4 regions of the Streptomyces sp. 135 genome follow, and region 4 is predicted to be linked to each of the others. Evidence: riboswitches for the same ligand, from Rfam matches in the RefSeq annotation. Region 4 holds a riboswitch; each other region holds the start of a gene.
The links. A riboswitch is a leader RNA that binds a small molecule or an ion and turns the genes downstream of it on or off. The one in region 4 is predicted to bind cobalamin.
Positions count from the first base shown of each region.

Region 1 (4,094 bases), 3.4 Mb from region 4:
CCTCGACGGCGCGCACGGTCATCAGGGAGGGGTCGCCGGGCCCCAGCCCGACCCCGTACAGCTTCCCCTGGGTGTTCTGGGTGTTCTGGGTGTTCACTCGGCCTCGCTCGCAATCGCGTTGATCGCCGCCGCGGCCATCGCGCTGCCGCCGCGACGGCCCCGTACGACCAGGTACTCAAGGCCCGAGCGGTGTTCGGCGAGCGCGTCCTTGGACTCGGCGGCGCCGACGAAGCCGACCGGGATGCCGAGGACGGCGGCCGGGCGTGGGGCGCCCTCCTCGATCATCTCCAGGAGGCGGAAGAGCGCGGTGGGGGCGTTGCCGATGGCGACGACGGAGCCTTCGAGGCGGTCGCGCCACAGCTCCATGGCGGCGGCGCTGCGGGTGGTGCCGAGCCGCTCCGCGAGGCCGGGGACGGCGGGGTCGGTGAGCGTGCAGATCACGTCGTTGTCGGCGGGCAGCCGCTTGCGCGTGACGCCGCTCGCGACCATGTTGGCGTCGCACAGGATCGGCGCGCCGTCGCGAAGGGCCTTGCGGGCGTCGGCCACCACGCGCGGGCTGAAGGCGAGGTCGCGGACGAGGTCGACCATCCCGCAGGCGTGGATCATCCGCACCGCGACCTGGCTGACGTCGGCGGGCAGACCGGCGAGGTCCGCCTCCGCGCGGATGGTGGCAAAGGACTCGCGGTAGATCGCCGCGCCGTCCTTCTCGTAGTCGAACACTGTGCTCTCGCTCATCTCGTGGCCGTTGTTGTGGTGGTTGCGGATGTCGTACGTGCCCTCGTGACCGTCTCGGTCAGGTTCGCGCCGCTCACGGGCGCCGCCGTGCCGCCGGTGCGCACCTTCACCTCGTACCGCCCGTCCCCGGTGGCGAGGGCGTCCACCCGGTCGCCGCGCGGGTGCCCGCACCGCCGCTCGCAGCCGGAGAAGTGGACGGGCAGGCCGCCGGCGCCGGGGACGGCGTCGGCGCGGACGTCGGCGAGGGACTTGGCACAGCCGGGTCGGCCGGTGCAGGCGGAGACGCCGAGCCAGGGCGAGCGGGGGTCGGCGATGAAACCGGCGTCGGCCAGCGCGCGCAGCCGTTCGCGGGCCGCCGCGGCGTCCTCGAAGCCGGGGAGCACGAAGCCGCGCCACGGGTGACGCGCAGTTCGTCGGCCGGGGCGGGCAGCAGGGCCCGCCACTGGGCGGCGCCCACGCGGCCGAGGGGCGCCGACGGCCACCGCGCGGCCGATGACGCCGGGCAGGTGCGGGGCGGCGCCGGGCGGGCCGGAGGGGCGGCGGCCGGTTCGGCGTCGATGCCCTGCCGCGCCAGCGCCCCGGCGAGGTCGACGGGTGCCCGCGGGCAGCTCCCGGACCCGCCACGCCCCGTTGCCCGCGTCACGCGCGGCGGCGAGGAAGGCCCCGGCGGCGGCGAGAGCGGCACGCGGGGCGGCACCGGCGGAGACCCGCAGGGCGCGGTCACCGACGCGGACGAGCGCCGTGCCGCCCGGGTCCGCGGATGCCGTGCCGCCCGAAGTCACGGGCACGGCCGCTGCCCCGCCCGACTCCCCGCACACGCACCCCGCGCCGCCCGACTCCCCGGACACACACCCCGCCCCGCCCGATTCTGCGATCAAGGTCACATCGCCGCCGAGCCCGGCCACGTCCCCGCGCCCGTCGTCCAGGACGAACAGGAAGCGGCCGGAGAGCGCCGTCGTCCACTCCTCGGCGCAGAGCAGTCCGTCGAGCTCGCGGGCCCACAACTGCACGTCGGCGTGGCCGAGTCCGTCGAGCGTGGCGAGCGGCGAGGCCACGATGTTGCGGACGCGTTCGTGGCGTTCGGAGGGCAGCAGACCCGCGTCCGCGAGAACCGCGGAGAGTTCCGTGCCGCAGCTCGCGCCGAGGCCGCGCAGCTCGATGTTGCCGCGCGAGGTGATGCTGAGGTGGCCGTCCGCCAGGCGTTCCGCCACGTCTGCCAGTATCGCCGCCTGACGGGACGTCAATACACCTGCGGGCAGGCGGAGTCGGGCCAGCGCGCCGTCGTCGGCGCGGTGCAGTCGGAGCGCTCCGGGGCAGGCGTCGCCCCGGTCGCGGACCGGGGTACGTATGAGGGATTCGCCCTGGTTCGTGGAGGTTGCTCGGGTGGGCGGCATGGCGGCGAGCATACCCACGCCGATCCGGCCGGTCGCCTCCCGAGACGGGCCGTCCCGGCAGGTGGCCGCCCCATCGGCGGCGGTCAGGACTTACTATGCAGGCGGCGGGCCGCCAGGTCCGCCGACGCCAGCGACGGCGTGGGTCCGCCAGGACCCGGGGGAGGAAGCCCGGTGCGAATCCGGCGCGGTCCCGCCACTGTGAGCCCCATCCGTGGGGCGAGCCAGGAACTCCTGCCGTCCATACGACCACCCGGGGCGCGGACACCCCGAGGAAGGCCTGCGCACGCATGCTTCTGCTGCTGTCGACCTCCGACACCGACCTGCTCAGCGCCCGCGCGGCGGGGGGTCCGGTCGACTACCGGTTCGCCAACCCGTCCCGCCTGGACCTCACCGAGCTGCCCTCGCTCCTGGCGGGCGCCGACCTCGTCGTCGTACGCCTCCTCGGTGGCGTCCGCGCCTGGCAGGACGGCTTGGACCAGCTCATCGCCAGCGGTCTGCCGGTGGTCGTGCTCACCGGTGAACAGGCGCCCGACGCCCAGCTGATGGCCTCCTCCACCGTGCCGGTCGGCATCGCCGCCGAGGCGCACGCCTACCTCGCGCACGGCGGCCCCGCCAACCTTGAGCAGCTGGCCCGCTTTCTCTCCGACACCGTGCTGCTCACCGGCCACGGCTTCGACCCGCCGGCGCCCGCGCCGTCCTGGGGCCCGCTGGAGCGCACGGCGCGCGACATCGACGGCCCGACCGTCGCGGTGCTCTACTACCGCGCCCACCACATGAGCGGCAACACCGCGTTCATCGACGACCTGTGCCGCGCCATCGAGGACGCGGGCGCCCGCCCGATGCCGCTGTACGTGGCCTCGCTGCGGGCCCCCGAGCCGGAGCTGATCGACGCGCTGCGCCCCGCCGACGCCATCGTGACGACGGTCCTCGCAGCCGGTGGCACCAAGCCCGCCGAGGCCTCCGCGGGCGGCGACGACGAGTCGTGGGACGCGGGCGCGCTGACCGGCCTCGACGTGCCGATCCTCCAGGCGCTCTGCCTGACCGGGTCGCGTTCGGCCTGGGAGGAGAACGACGAGGGCGTCTCGCCGCTGGACGCCGCGAGCCAGATCGCGGTGCCGGAGTTCGACGGGCGGCTCATCACGGTCCCCTTCTCGTTCAAGGAGATCGACGAGGACGGGCTCCCGGCGTACGTCGCCGACGCCGAGCGGGCGGCGCGGGTCGCCGGCATCGCTGTACGGCACGCGCGCCTGAAGCACATCCCGGCCGCCGACAAGCGCCTGGCCCTCGTCCTGTCCGCGTACCCGACCAAGCACTCCCGGATCGGCAACGCGGTCGGCCTGGACACCCCGGCGTCCGCCGTCGCGCTGCTGCGCAGGCTGCGTGCCGAGGGCTACGACTTCGGCCCCGAGGCCGACATCCCGGGTCTCGTCTCCGGTGACGGCGACGAGCTGATCCGCGCGCTCATCGACGCGGGCGGCCACGACCAGGAGTGGCTCACCGAGGAGCAGCTCGCCGCCAACCCGGTGCGCATCCCGGCCGCCGACTACAAGCGCTGGTACGCGACGCTGCCGCAGGAGCTGCGGGACTCGGTCGAGCAGCACTGGGGGCCGCCGCCCGGCGAGATGTTCCTGGACCGTTCGCGGGTCGGGAACGGCGGTGACCCGGAGGGCGACATCGTGCTTGCCGCCCTGCGGCGCGGCAACCTCCTCATCCTCATCCAGCCGCCGCGCGGCTTCGGCGAGAACCCCATCGCGATCTACCACGACCCGGATCTGCCGCCCTCGCACCACTACTTGGCCGCGTACCGCTGGATCGCGGCCCCCGCGGCGGACGGCGGCTTCGGCGCCGACGCGATGGTCCACCTCGGCAAGCACGGCAACCTGGAGTGGCTGCCCGGCAAGAACGCGGGCCTCTCGGCGGCCTGCGGGCCGGACGCCGCACTCGGTGACCTGCCGCTGATCTACC
Region 1 is NZ_CP075691.1:6,600,533-6,604,626, reverse strand. Features, by position in the region: gene KKZ08_RS29735 (precorrin-2 C(20)-methyltransferase) at 1-97, opposite strand, end outside; gene KKZ08_RS29730 (precorrin-8X methylmutase) at 94-720, opposite strand; gene KKZ08_RS38740 (cobalamin biosynthesis protein CobG) at 732-2,129, opposite strand; cobalamin riboswitch at 2,261-2,380, shown strand; gene cobN (cobaltochelatase subunit CobN) at 2,417-4,094, shown strand, end outside.
Region 1: another riboswitch for cobalamin. It lies ahead of cobN (cobaltochelatase subunit CobN); the one in region 4 lies ahead of KKZ08_RS14590 (ABC transporter substrate-binding protein).

Region 2 (4,094 bases), 2.4 Mb from region 4:
ATCATCTACATCCCGATCAAACTGGGCGGCTTCGACGACATCTTCGCCAAGGCCGGTGACGCCTTCGCGCAGACCAACCCGACGACCGACAAGCCGCGCGGCGCGCTCGCGCCCGCCGAGGCCGGGCAGTGGACGTACGCCACGCTCGCGCTCGGCTCGGCCCTCGCGCTGTTCATGTACCCGCACTCGATCACGGCGACGCTCTCCTCCAAGAGCCGCGACGTGATCCGCCGCAACACCACCATCCTGCCGCTGTACTCACTGATGCTCGGCCTGCTGGCACTGCTCGGCTTCATGGCGATCGCGGCGGGCATCAAGGTGGACAACGGCCAGTTGGCCATCCCGCAGCTCTTCGAGACCATGTTCCCGGACTGGTTCACGGGCGTGGCCTTCGCGGCCATCGGCATCGGCGCGCTGGTCCCGGCGGCCATCATGTCGATCGCGGCCGCGAACCTCTTCACCCGCAACATCTACAAGGACTTCCTCAAGCCCGACGCGACGCCCGCGCAAGAGACCAAGGTCTCCAAGCTGGTCTCACTGCTGGTGAAGGTCGGCGCGCTCGCCTTCGTCCTCACCATGGACAAGACCGTCGCGATCAACTTCCAGCTGCTCGGCGGCATCTGGATCCTCCAGACGATGCCCGCGCTGGTCGGCGGCCTGTTCACCCGGTGGTTCCACCGCTGGGCGCTCCTCGCCGGCTGGGCGGTCGGCATGGTCTACGGCACGCTGGCGGCGTACGGCGTCGCGTCGCCGACGCAGAAGCACTTCGGCGGCTCCTCCGACACGATCCCCGGCATCGGCGAGATCGGCTACATCGGCCTCACCGCGTTCGTCCTGAACGTCATCGTCACCGTGGCCCTCACCTTCGTCCTGAAGGCGTTGAAGGCCCCGGACGGCATCGACGAGACCTCGCCCGGTGACTACACCGCGGACGCGGGCGACCCGGGTGTCATCCAGGAACTGCCCAAGGCCACCGCGGGCGCCGGGCACTGAGCCCATACCTACCCGCATCGACAGGGCCGCCGGAAATCCGGCGGCCTTTGTCGTACCCGTGTTGCACACTGCGCCTCATGGATACGACGACCATCACGATCAGGCAGGCCCGCCCCGAGGAGTACGAGGCGCTGGGCGCCCTCACCGCGCAGGCCTATCTCGACGACGGACACCTGGACTTCGGGGCGGAGGACCCCTATCTGGACGTGCTGCGCGACGTGGCGGCGCGCGCGGCCGCGGCGGAGGTCCTGGTGGCGGAGGCGGACGGGACCGTACTCGGCTGCGTCACCTACGTCCCCTCCGGCGGGCCCATGGCCGACATAGCGCGCGAGAGCGAGGCGGAGATCCGCATGCTGGCCGTCTCCTCCGAGGCGCGCGGCCGGGGCGCCGGCGAGACGCTCGTACGGGAGTGCGTGCGGCGCGCCAAGGAGGCGGGCCGCACCGGGCTCGTCCTGTCCACGCAGACGTCGATGCACGCCGCCCACCGGCTGTACGGGCGCCTCGGCTTCGTACGGACGCCCGAGCGCGACTGGCGGCCGATCGAGACCGTGCCGCTGCTCGCCTACGCGTTGACTCTCTGAGCCCACCCGACTCCCCCTGCGCACCGACACAAGATGTGGGGCCGCCTCAGGAACCCGACACAAGATGTATGCTCGTGCTCGCTGTCGCCGCAGGGGAATCCGGTGCAAGTCCGGAACTGTCCCGCAACGGTGCATGTGTACGCATTTTGCGTACGCGGAGTCCGAGGACCTGCCGACAGTGCACCCGTGCCGTCCGGCCCGGGTGCCGACCGTCCGGGCCTCGTGGAGTGGGCCGGTGGACGCGGTACGCCGCCCTGCCCGGGTGCGCCCGTGTGTGCCCGCCCCCCTCCTCCTGGCCCAGAGCCGAGCGAGGGAGTGCTCCACGTGACCATCGCGCCTGCCGAACCTGCGTCAGCGCCGTCGAGGCCGACCACCGAGGGTGCCGAGGGAACCGACGGGCCAGGGGCCGCGCTGCTGCGCACCCTGACCGATCTCACCGCCGACCTTCCCGACGCCGACCCCGGCCGGGTCGCCGCCGCCGCGCTGCGCGGCCGCTCCGCCAGGGCCGACGCCTCGGAGCTGCGGGAGCTCGCGACCGAGGCGGCCGCGGGGCTCATCGCCGAGGACCCGGCGTACTCGAAGCTGGCGGCCCGGCTCCTGTCGATCGGCATCCGCGAGGAGGCGGCGACGCAGGGCGTGCGCTCCTTCACCGACTCCGTGGCGGTCGGCCACCGCGAGGGCCTGATCGCCGACCGCACGGCCCAGTTCGTGACGGCGCACGCGGCCCGGCTCGACGCGCTGGTGGACACCGCGCTCGCCGACGGCGCCGACTTCCGCTTCGAGTACTTCGGCCTGCGCACCCTGCACAGCCGCTATCTGCTGCGCCATCCGATCACCCGGCAGGTCATCGAGACCCCGCAGCACTTCATGCTGCGCGTCGCGAGCGGCCTGGCCAAGGACGAGGGCGCCGCGGCCGTGGACGAGGTCGCCGCGCTGTACGGCCTGATGAGCCGCCTGGACTACCTGCCGTCCTCGCCGACGCTCTTCAACTCCGGCACCCGCCACCCGCAGATGTCCTCCTGCTACCTCCTCGACTCCCCGCTCGACGAGCTGGACTCGATCTACGACCGCTACCACCAGGTCGCGCGGCTCTCCAAGCACGCGGGCGGCATCGGACTCTCGTACTCCCGCATCCGTTCCCGGGGTTCGCTGATCCGCGGCACGAACGGGCACTCGAACGGCATCGTGCCGTTCCTGAAGACCCTGGACGCCTCGGTCGCCGCCGTGAACCAGGGCGGCCGGCGCAAGGGCGCGGCCGCGGTCTACCTGGAGACGTGGCACTCCGACATCGAGGAGTTCCTCGAACTGCGCGACAACACCGGTGAGGACGCGCGCCGCACGCACAACCTCAACCTCGCGCACTGGATCCCGGACGAGTTCATGCGCCGGGTCGCCGCCGACCAGGACTGGTCGCTGTTCTCCCCGGCCGACGTGCCCGAGCTCGTCGACCTGTGGGGCGAGGAGTTCGACGCCGCCTACCGCGGGGCCGAGGCCGCCGGGCTCGCGAAGAAGACCATCCCGGCCCGGGACCTGTACGGCCGCATGATGCGCACCCTCGCGCAGACCGGCAACGGCTGGATGACGTTCAAGGACGCCGCCAACCGCACCGCCAACCAGACGGCGGAGCCCGGCCACACCGTGCACTCCTCGAACCTCTGCACCGAGATCCTGGAGGTGACGGACGACGGCGAGACGGCGGTCTGCAACCTCGGCTCGGTGAACCTCGGCGCCTTCGTGGAGGACGGCGACCTCGCCTGGGACCGGCTCGACGAGACCGTCCGCACCGCCGTCACCTTCCTGGACCGCGTCGTCGACATCAACTTCTACCCGACCGAGCAGGCCGGGCGCTCCAACGCCAAGTGGCGCCCGGTCGGCCTCGGCGCGATGGGCCTCCAGGACGTCTTCTTCCAGCTGAAGCTGCCGTTCGACTCCCCCGAGGCGCGCGCCCTGTCCACCCGGATCGCCGAGCGGATCATGCTCGCCGCGTACGAGGCGTCGGCCGACCTCGCCGAGCGCGAGGGCCCGCTGCCCGCCTGGGAGAAGACCCGCACCGCGCGCGGCGTGCTGCACCCCGACCACTACGGCGTCGAGCTGACCTGGCCGGAGCGGTGGGCGGCCCTGCGCGCCCGTATCGCCACGACCGGCATGCGCAATTCGCTCCTGCTCGCCATCGCGCCGACCGCCACCATCGCGTCCATCGCGGGCGTGTACGAGTGCATCGAGCCGCAGGTCTCCAACCTCTTCAAGCGCGAGACGCTGTCCGGCTGGTGGACGTGAAGCGGCTCGGCCTGGACGCGAGGCGCTGCGCGAGGCCAACGGCTCGGTGCAGGGCTTCGGCTGGATCCCCGAGGACGTCCGCGCGCTCTACCGCACGGCCTGGGAGATCCCGCAGCGCGGCCTGATCGACATGGCCGCCGCGCGCACCCCGTTCCTCGACCAGGCGCAGTCCCTGAACCTGTTCCTGGAGACGCCGACCATCAGCAAGCTCTCCTCGATGTACGCGTACGCCTGGCAGCAGGG
Region 2 is NZ_CP075691.1:5,635,393-5,639,486, reverse strand. Features, by position in the region: gene KKZ08_RS25635 (sodium:solute symporter) at 1-993, shown strand, start outside; gene KKZ08_RS25630 (GNAT family N-acetyltransferase) at 1,071-1,574, shown strand; cobalamin riboswitch at 1,626-1,766, shown strand; partial or broken gene KKZ08_RS25625 (ribonucleoside-diphosphate reductase subunit alpha) at 1,899-4,094, shown strand, end outside.
Region 2: another riboswitch for cobalamin. It lies ahead of KKZ08_RS25625 (ribonucleoside-diphosphate reductase subunit alpha); the one in region 4 lies ahead of KKZ08_RS14590 (ABC transporter substrate-binding protein).

Region 3 (4,094 bases), 880 kb from region 4:
CGCCTCCTGCCCGAAGGCGAAGGCGTCGAGCGTACGGGCGTGGCCGAGGCAGACGAGCAGCACCGCGGCGAGGACCGCCGCGCAGAGCCACACATCCGTCCAGCCCGCCCCGCTGAGCGAGCCGAGCAGCCAGAACAGCACGCCGCGGGTGGTCTCCGCGTCGCCCGCGGTGAGGATGACGAACGACGTCAGCGCGGAGAACAGCTGCATCGCGGCGACGCCCGACAGGACGACGCGGTCCGTCGTGCCGCCGAGTGTGTGGCTCAGCAGGAGGACGAGCGCGAACGAGCAGAGCGCGCCCACGAAGGCACCCGCCGAGATCGACAGCGCTCCCCCGCCGACGCCGAGGACGACGACCGCGACCGCTCCGGTGGACGCCCCGGACGACACGCCGAGCACGAAGGGGTCCGCGAGGGGGTTGCGGAGCAGGGACTGCATGACCGCGCCGCAGACCGCGAGGCCCGCGCCGCAGACCGCGGCGAGCAGGGTGCGGGGCAGCCGCAGGTTCCAGACGATGCCGTCCCTGATGGGGGTGAGGTGTGCCTCGCCCCAGCCGAGGTGCGCGGCGAGCGCCGAGAACACGTCGGGGACCGAGATGTCGGCGGGGCCGATGGTGACGGCGACCGCCACCGAGAGGACCAGCGCGGCGCCGCCGGCCAGCCACAGCAGCCCCTGCCGGGCGGGGGCGGCCGGGCTCACTTCGCCAGCCCGAACTTCCGCAGCCCGGCGGCCACTTGCTCGATGCCGTCGACCGTGCGGATCGTGGGGTTCATGGCCTGGCCGCTGAGGAGTACGTAGCGCTTCTTCTTGACGGCGGTGAGGTTCTTGGTCGCGGGGTTGGACTCCAGGAACCTGATCTTCGCCGCGGCGCTCTCCGCGGACTGCGACTTGCGGGTGAGGTCGCCGATGACGAGGACGTCGGGGTCGCGGTCGGCGACGGTCTCCCAGTTGATCTGGGGCCACTCCTCGCGGGTGTCGTCGAAGACGTTCTTCGCGCCGAGTTCGCGGGTGATGATGCCGGGGGCGCCGCAGCAGCCCGCCATGTACGGGGCGTCGGAGTTGGCGAACCAGTACAGGAGCGAGACACCGGACGCGTCGATGTCCTTCGTGGCCTTCGCGACGCGGCCCTTCAGGTCCGCGATCAGCTTCTCGCCGCGCTTCTCGACGCCGAACACCTGGGCGAGGTCGCGTACTTCGCCGTAGACGGTGTCCATGGTGAGGGTCTTGACGCGTTTGCCGTCGCCGCCGCCGTCGTTGTCCTTGCCCGCGCAGTCGGTGGGCGATACGTAGACGGGCACGCCGAGTTCGGTGAACTTCGCGCGGTCGGCGACGCCGCCCTTGCCCACGGTGTAGAGGAAGGAGGCGCTGACGAAGTCCGGCTCCTTGGAGAGGACCTTCTCCAGGGCGGGATAGCGGTCGGCGAGCCGCTCGACCTTCGCGTTCTCCTTCTCCAGGTGCTTCGGGACGGGGTCGGTCCAGGTGCCGGTGCCCGCCATGCGGTCGGCGAGGCCGAGGGAGAGCAGGATCTCCGTGGAGCCCTGGTCGAGGGAGACGGCGCGCTTCGGCGGGGCCTGGACCTCGGCCTCCTTGCCGCAGGAGGCGACGGTGACGGGGTAGCCGTCGGCGCTCTTGCCCGCGGACTTCTGGGCGGAGCCTCCGCCGCAGGCGGTGAGCGCGAGCAGTGCGGTACAGAGCACGGCGGACATACGGGCTGTCGAGGACACGCGATCCCTTGAGTGTCACGGCTCATACGCGGAGCCTGGTCTGCGTCACGGCCTCCGCCGCCCGGTGTGCGAGCGGAGGCGCCAGCAGGTCTTCGGACTCGGGATCGAACCGGACGGGGCGCCTTCCCAGGCGTCCGAAGACGCCCAGTGGCCGTGGCCCCGCCCGTCCCCCTCACCGCTGCGCGTCAGTTCCGGATTTCCACCGGATTCCCTGGCCCAGGTGTGGGTTTGACTGGCTTGCGCAAGTTATCACGCGCCTTCACCGGCCCGGGCCCGGCCTCGGCTCGCCCCGGTAGGTGCCGAAGGACCAGCGGTTTCCCTCGGGGTCCCGGATACCGAACTCGCGGCTGCCGTACGGCTTGTCCTCGATGTCTCCGGTGATCTTCACGCCCGCCTCGCGGAGGCGGTGGTACAGGTCGTCCACCCGGTCGGTCACGACGTAGGCGCCGGAGGTGCCTGGCTTCCCGCAGGTCTCGGCGGCCGTCCCGGGGTCGTACGAGCCGAGCATGACGCCGCCTCCCTCGGGCCAGTCGAGCTGGGCGTGGACGACGCGGCCGCCGTCCTCGTACACGGCCGTGCGCAGGAAGCCGACGGTGTCGACGAGGAAGTCGATCAGGGCGGGGGCGTCCTGCGCCTGGAGGCACGGCCAGGTCGTGGGGGCGGGGGTGGTGGTGAGCGGCTCGTGGTGTGTGGTGTCAGGCGCGGTATCAGGTGTGGTGTCACGTGTGGTGTCAGGTGTGGTGTTCATGTCTGCCACTCTTCGCCTCCGGCGTGCGCCCCGGCTTGGATATTCCGGCACTCCTCGGCCAGCCAGCCCGTGGGGCTCACCCCCGTGTACTGCCGGAAGTCCCGTACGAGGTGGGAGTGGTCGTAGTAGCCCGTGTCGGCGGCGACCCGGGCGAGGTCCGGCGGGTCGCCCGCCGCGACGGCGCGGGTCACGGCCGCCTTGGCGTGCTGGAAGCGCATCAGGCGCGCGGCCTGCTTGGGGCTCAGCCCGGTCTCGGCACGGAAGAGGGCGGTCAGGCGGCGCTCGCTGAGGGCGACGTGCCGGGACAGGCCGCCGAGGGTGCCGGCGCCGCGGTGCCGGGCGAGCCAGGCCCAGGCCTCGGCGACCTCGGGGCGCACGGCTCCGGCGGGCCGGTCCGCGCGCCGCCTCAGGTAGTCGGCGAGGACGGCGAAGCGGTCCTCCCAGGCCTCCAGGGCGCACAGCCGCTCACGGACCTCGGCGGCGCCCGCGCCGAGCACGTCGGTGCCGCCGACGACGAGCTGTCCGGCAAGCTCACCGGCGGGCAGGCCGAGGAGCGCGCGGGCCGCCAGCGGGTGCACGGCGAGCTGGACGCCGGCCTCGTGCTCGGGCTGGACGACGTAGGCGGGGCTCTGGTGGAGGCCGCCCACGATGATGTCGGTGCGGACCGCGTCCGCGCCGGTCGCCTGGGCCGGCGTACCACCGGTGGCGATGGCCCCGTCCAGGGAGAAGATCACCGTCAGGTACGGCGACGGCAGGCCCCGGTGCAGGGCGAGCCGCTGCCCCGCGGTGCGGTAGCCGACCGCCGAGACGACCATGCCGTCGAGCCGGGGAACGGCCCGCACGAACTCACGGGAGCCCATGCGGTCCAGTATGCGACGCCCCGGCCTCCACCGCCGAGGCCTCGCCCCGGCCCGCACGCGCCCGCCGACGCCCCTGTCCGCTACCCGTCACCGCGCCCCCCATGCCCGTCCGCCCCGGTGACTTCGATCATGGGAATCCCGTGGCCGGGCCCATAGCATGGCGCGCCGCTCCGGACGGGGCCGCGCATCGCACTCAGGAACGGCGGGACACGGGAAACATGGCAGTACGAGCCAGGAACAAGCGGGCCCTCATCGGTGGCGTGGGGGCGCTCGTCGCCGCCGTGATCGCGGGCGGCGCGCTGTGGCCCGCCGGTGAGGCGACGGCGGCCGACACCTCGGCCGCCACCGCCCGCGAGCTGTCGCACTGGCCGGAGCCGGTCGCCAAGAAACTCGGCAAGGTCATCGCCGCGAACGACCACAAGGGCGCGTACGCCGTCTTCGACGCGGACAACACCTCGTACCGCAATGACCTGGAGGAGTCGCTGCTGCCCTTCCTGGAGATGAAGGGCGTGCTGACCCGCAAGACCATGGACCCGTCCCTGAAGGTCATCCCGTTCAAGGACACGGCGACGCACAAGGAGAGCCTCTACAGCTACTACAACCGGCTGTGCGAGGTGGACGACCAGGTCTGCTACCCGTGGGCCGCGCAGATCTTCTCCGGGTTCACGCTGAAGGAGCTCAAGGGGTACGTCGATGAGTTGCTGGCGTACGAGAAGCCGATCCCCGCGGAGTACTACGAGGACGGGAAGGTCACCAGGACCG
Region 3 is NZ_CP075691.1:2,367,556-2,371,649, forward strand. Features, by position in the region: gene KKZ08_RS10700 (iron chelate uptake ABC transporter family permease subunit) at 1-669, opposite strand, end outside; gene KKZ08_RS10705 (ABC transporter substrate-binding protein) at 696-1,706, opposite strand; cobalamin riboswitch at 1,790-1,976, opposite strand; gene KKZ08_RS10710 (VOC family protein) at 1,984-2,472, opposite strand; gene KKZ08_RS10715 (helix-turn-helix domain-containing protein) at 2,469-3,332, opposite strand; gene KKZ08_RS10720 (haloacid dehalogenase-like hydrolase) at 3,551-4,094, shown strand, end outside.
Region 3: another riboswitch for cobalamin. It lies ahead of KKZ08_RS10705 (ABC transporter substrate-binding protein); the one in region 4 lies ahead of KKZ08_RS14590 (ABC transporter substrate-binding protein).

Region 4 (4,094 bases):
CGAACGGCATCGGCTCCACGCTGATGACGCTGCAGATCGTGATGTTCGCCTTCCTCGCCGTCGAGCTGGTCGGCGTCACCGCGGGCGAGTCCAAGGACCCGAAGACCGTCCTGCCCAAGGCCATCAACACCGTGCCGTGGCGCATCGCCGTCTTCTATGTCGGCGCACTGATCATGATCCTCTCGGTCGTGCCGTGGACGCACTTCAAGCCCGACGTCTCGCCGTTCGTCGCGGCCTTCGAGAAGATGGGCCTCGGCGTCGGCGCCGCGATCGTGAACTTCGTGGTCCTCACCGCCGCGCTCTCCTCCTGCAACTCCGGCATGTACTCCACCGGCCGCATGCTGCGCGACCTCGCGCTCAACAGCCAGGGCCCGAAGGCCTTCACCAAGCTCACGAAGAACGGCCTGCCGCTGGTCGGCACCACGGCCTCCGCCGCGTGCATGCTGGTCGGCGTCTGGATCAACTACCAGTGGCCCGGCAAGGCGTTCACCTACGTCGTCTCCTTCGCGACCATCTCCGGCATGTGGGCCTGGATCATGATCCTGGCCTCCCAGATCCGCTACCGCCGCAAGGCCGACCGCGGCGAGCTGCCGCAGTCCACCTTCCGGGCGCCGGGCGCCCCGTACACCAGCTGGTTCGCGCTGCTCTTCATCGGCATGGTCATCGTCCTGATGGGCATCGACAAGGACAACCGGATCTCGCTGTACGCCGCTCCGGTCTGGATCGCGATCCTCACAGTCGCCTACCTGGTCCTGAAGAAGCGCAACCCGCAGGCCGCCGCGTTCACCAAGCGCAAGATCGGCGCCGCCGCCACCTCCGGCAGCGAGCCGGTCACCAAGGACTGACCTCCTCGCAGAGGCCGCTGTCCAGCATGTGGGCCCGCCCGTACCACACTTCGGTACGGCGCGGGCCCTCTGCTTATCCTGGCGCCATGCTGACCATCACCCAGGCCCTCCACGACCAGATCGTCGCGCACGCGCGCCAGGACCACCCCGACGAGGCGTGCGGCGTGGTCGCGGGCCCGGCGGGCACCGGCCGCCCCGAGCGCTTCATCCCGATGCTCAACGCCGCGCGCTCGCCCACGTTCTACGAGTTCGACTCGGGTGACCTGCTCAAGCTCTACCGCGAGATGGACGACCGCGACGAGGAGCCCGTGGTCATCTACCACTCGCACACCGCGACCGAGGCGTACCCCTCCCGCACCGACATCACGTACGCCAACGAACCCGGCGCCCACTACGTCCTGGTCTCCACCGCGGACACCGACGACGCGGGCCCCTTCCAGTTCCGCTCGTACCGGATCGTGGACGGCGAGGTCACCGAGGAAGAGGTAAAGGTCGTACAGGCATACTGAGCTTTACCCACGAGGGCGGCAGGACCCAGGAAGCCGGTGCGAACCCGGCACGGTCCCGCCACTGTGACCCCGCCCCTCACCCGGCGGGGGAGTCAGGTACTGACCTGCCGCCTTCCTCCACGCAACGCAGGGGACGCGGAAATCCCCTGGAGGAGGCAGTACGTCATGTCCCGCGCCCTTCGCGTGCTCACCGCCGCGGCCCTGCTCGTCCCGCTCGCCGCGTGCTCCACCTCGTCCGGCGACCGCTCGGACAAGCCCGCCGCCAAGGCCCCCGGCTTCCCGTACACCGTCACCAACTGCGGTGTGAAGACGACGTACGACGCACCGCCCGAGCGCGCCGTCACCATGAACCAGCACGCCACCGAAGTGATGCTGGAACTCGGCCTCAAGGACCGCCTGGCGGGCACCGCCTACCTCGACGACAAGGTCCTGCCGAAGTACGAGAAGGCGTACGAATCCCTCCCCGTGCTCGCCAAGGAGTACCCCTCCTTCGAGAAGCTGCTCTCCGCCGACCCCGACTTCGTCTACGGCGGTTACGCCAGCGCCTTCCTCGCCGGCGACGGCCGCAGCCGCTCCGCGCTCGCCAAGTCCGGGATCAAGAGCCGCCTCAACGTCGAGGGCTGCGCGAAGCGGGCGGTCACCATGGACGACGTGTACCGCGAGGTGCGGGAGGTCGGCGCCACCTTCGGGGTGCGCGAGCGCGCCGAGAAGTGGGTGAGCGGGGCGAAGCGCGAACTGGCCGCCACCGTGCAGAAGTCGAAGAACTCGCAGAACTCGAAGAGCGGGAAGCCGGTCTCCGTCTTCGTCTACGACAGCGGCGACAAGACCGCGTTCACAGCGGGCGGCCGCGGCATCGGCAACGACATCATCGAGCGGGCGGGCGGCCGCAACGTCTTCGCCGACGTCGACAAGGCCTTCAGCGACGCGTCCTGGGAGAAGGTCGTCGAGCGCCGCCCCGAGGCCATCCTCATCCTCGACTACGGCGCCACGACCGTCGCCCAGAAGAAGAAGCGCCTCCTCGACGACCCGGCCCTCGCGGACGTCCCCGCCGTCAAGCACGAGCGCTTCGCGGTGCTGCGGCTGTCGGACGTGGTCACGGGGGTACGAGCGCCGGAGGCGGTGAGGAAGCTGGCGGCGCAGCTGTGACCTCCCACTCTCAGCCCGTCCGGCGTTTGAGGACGAGCCCGAAGGGCGATCGACGGGGGTCGAAGGGGCGGCGCCTCACGATCCTGACGGCACTCACCGCAGCCCTCGCGGCCGCGGTCCTCGCCGGCCTCGCCCTGGGCTCCGTACGCATCCCGCCGAGCCAGGTCCTGGACATCCTCACCGGCGGTGCGGAACCCTCTCCGTTCCGCACGATCGTGCTGGACGTCCGCCTGCCCCGGGTCCTGCTCGGCGCGGCCGTCGGCGCCGGCCTCGCGGTCATCGGCGCCGTCCTCCAGGCACTGGTACGCAACCCCCTCGCCGACCCCTTCCTCCTCGGCGTCTCCTCGGGCGCCTCCGTCGGCGCCGTCAGCGCGATCGTCCTCGGCGGTGTCTTCGGCCTGGGCGCCGCCCTCAGCACCGCCGTCACCATCCCCGCGGCCTCCTTCGCGGGTGCGCTGCTCGCGCTCGTCCTCGTCTACGCCCTGGCCCGAAGCGGTGGCGGAGGCTTCGCCACCGGGCGGCTGATCCTCGCGGGCGTCGCCGTCTCGTACGTGCTCACCGCCCTGACCAGCCTCATCCTCGTCACCGCCGACAGTGCCGACCACCTCAAGGAAGTCCTGTACTGGACGCTCGGCGGCCTCGGCGGCGCCCGCTGGGACATGCTCGCCCTGCCCTGCGCCGTCCTGGCCGTGGGCACCGCCCTCCTGGTGGCGCTGGCCCGCCCGCTGGACCTGCTGCTCGTCGGCGAGGAGGGCGCCACCGTCCTCGGCCTGGACACCGCCCGCTTCCGCGCCGCCGTCTTCGTCCTCGCCTCGCTCCTGACCGGCGTCCTCGTCGCGTACAGCGGGGCCATCGGCTTCGTCGGCCTGATGGTGCCGCACGCCGCCCGCATGCTGGTCGGCGCCGCCCACCGCACCCTGCTCCCGGTGGTGGCGCTGATGGGCGCGGTCTTCCTGGTCGCCGCCGACCTCGCCGCACGCACGCTCGCGGCGCCCCAGGACATCCCGGTCGGCGTCCTCACCGCCCTCACCGGCGGCCCGTTCTTCCTGTGGCTGCTGCACAGGAGCCGTACGCACGAAGGGGCGCCCGCGTGAAGCTGCGCACCGAGAACCTCGGCTACACCACCCCCGGTGGCGCCCGCCTGCTCGACGGCGTCTCACTGACCGTCGCCGACGGCGAGACGGTCGGCATCGTGGGGCCCAACGGCAGCGGCAAGACGACCCTGCTGCGCTGCGTGTACGGCGCGCTCACCCCGACCGCGGGCCGCGTCCTGCTCGACGGGGACGACCTGACCGCGCTCGGCGCCAAGGCCCGCTCGCGGCGCGTCGCCACCGTGCCGCAGGACGGCCAGGCGGGCTTCGACCTCACCGTGCGGCAGGTCGTCGCGATGGGCCGCTCCCCGCACAAACGCTTCTGGGAGGGGGACACCGCGCGGGACGAGGAACTGGTGGGGGCCGCCCTGGCGCGCGTCGGCGCCGAGGCCGTCGCCGACCGCTCCTTCGCCGCGCTCTCCGGCGGCGAACGCCAACGCGCCCTGGTGGCACGGGCGTTGGTGCAGCATCCCGCGGTCCTCGTCCTCGACGAGCCGACCAAC
Region 4 is NZ_CP075691.1:3,245,838-3,249,931, reverse strand. Features, by position in the region: gene KKZ08_RS14600 (amino acid permease) at 1-845, shown strand, start outside; gene KKZ08_RS14595 (M67 family metallopeptidase) at 932-1,354, shown strand; cobalamin riboswitch at 1,327-1,477, shown strand; gene KKZ08_RS14590 (ABC transporter substrate-binding protein) at 1,520-2,500, shown strand; gene KKZ08_RS14585 (iron ABC transporter permease) at 2,581-3,594, shown strand; gene KKZ08_RS14580 (ABC transporter ATP-binding protein) at 3,591-4,094, shown strand, end outside.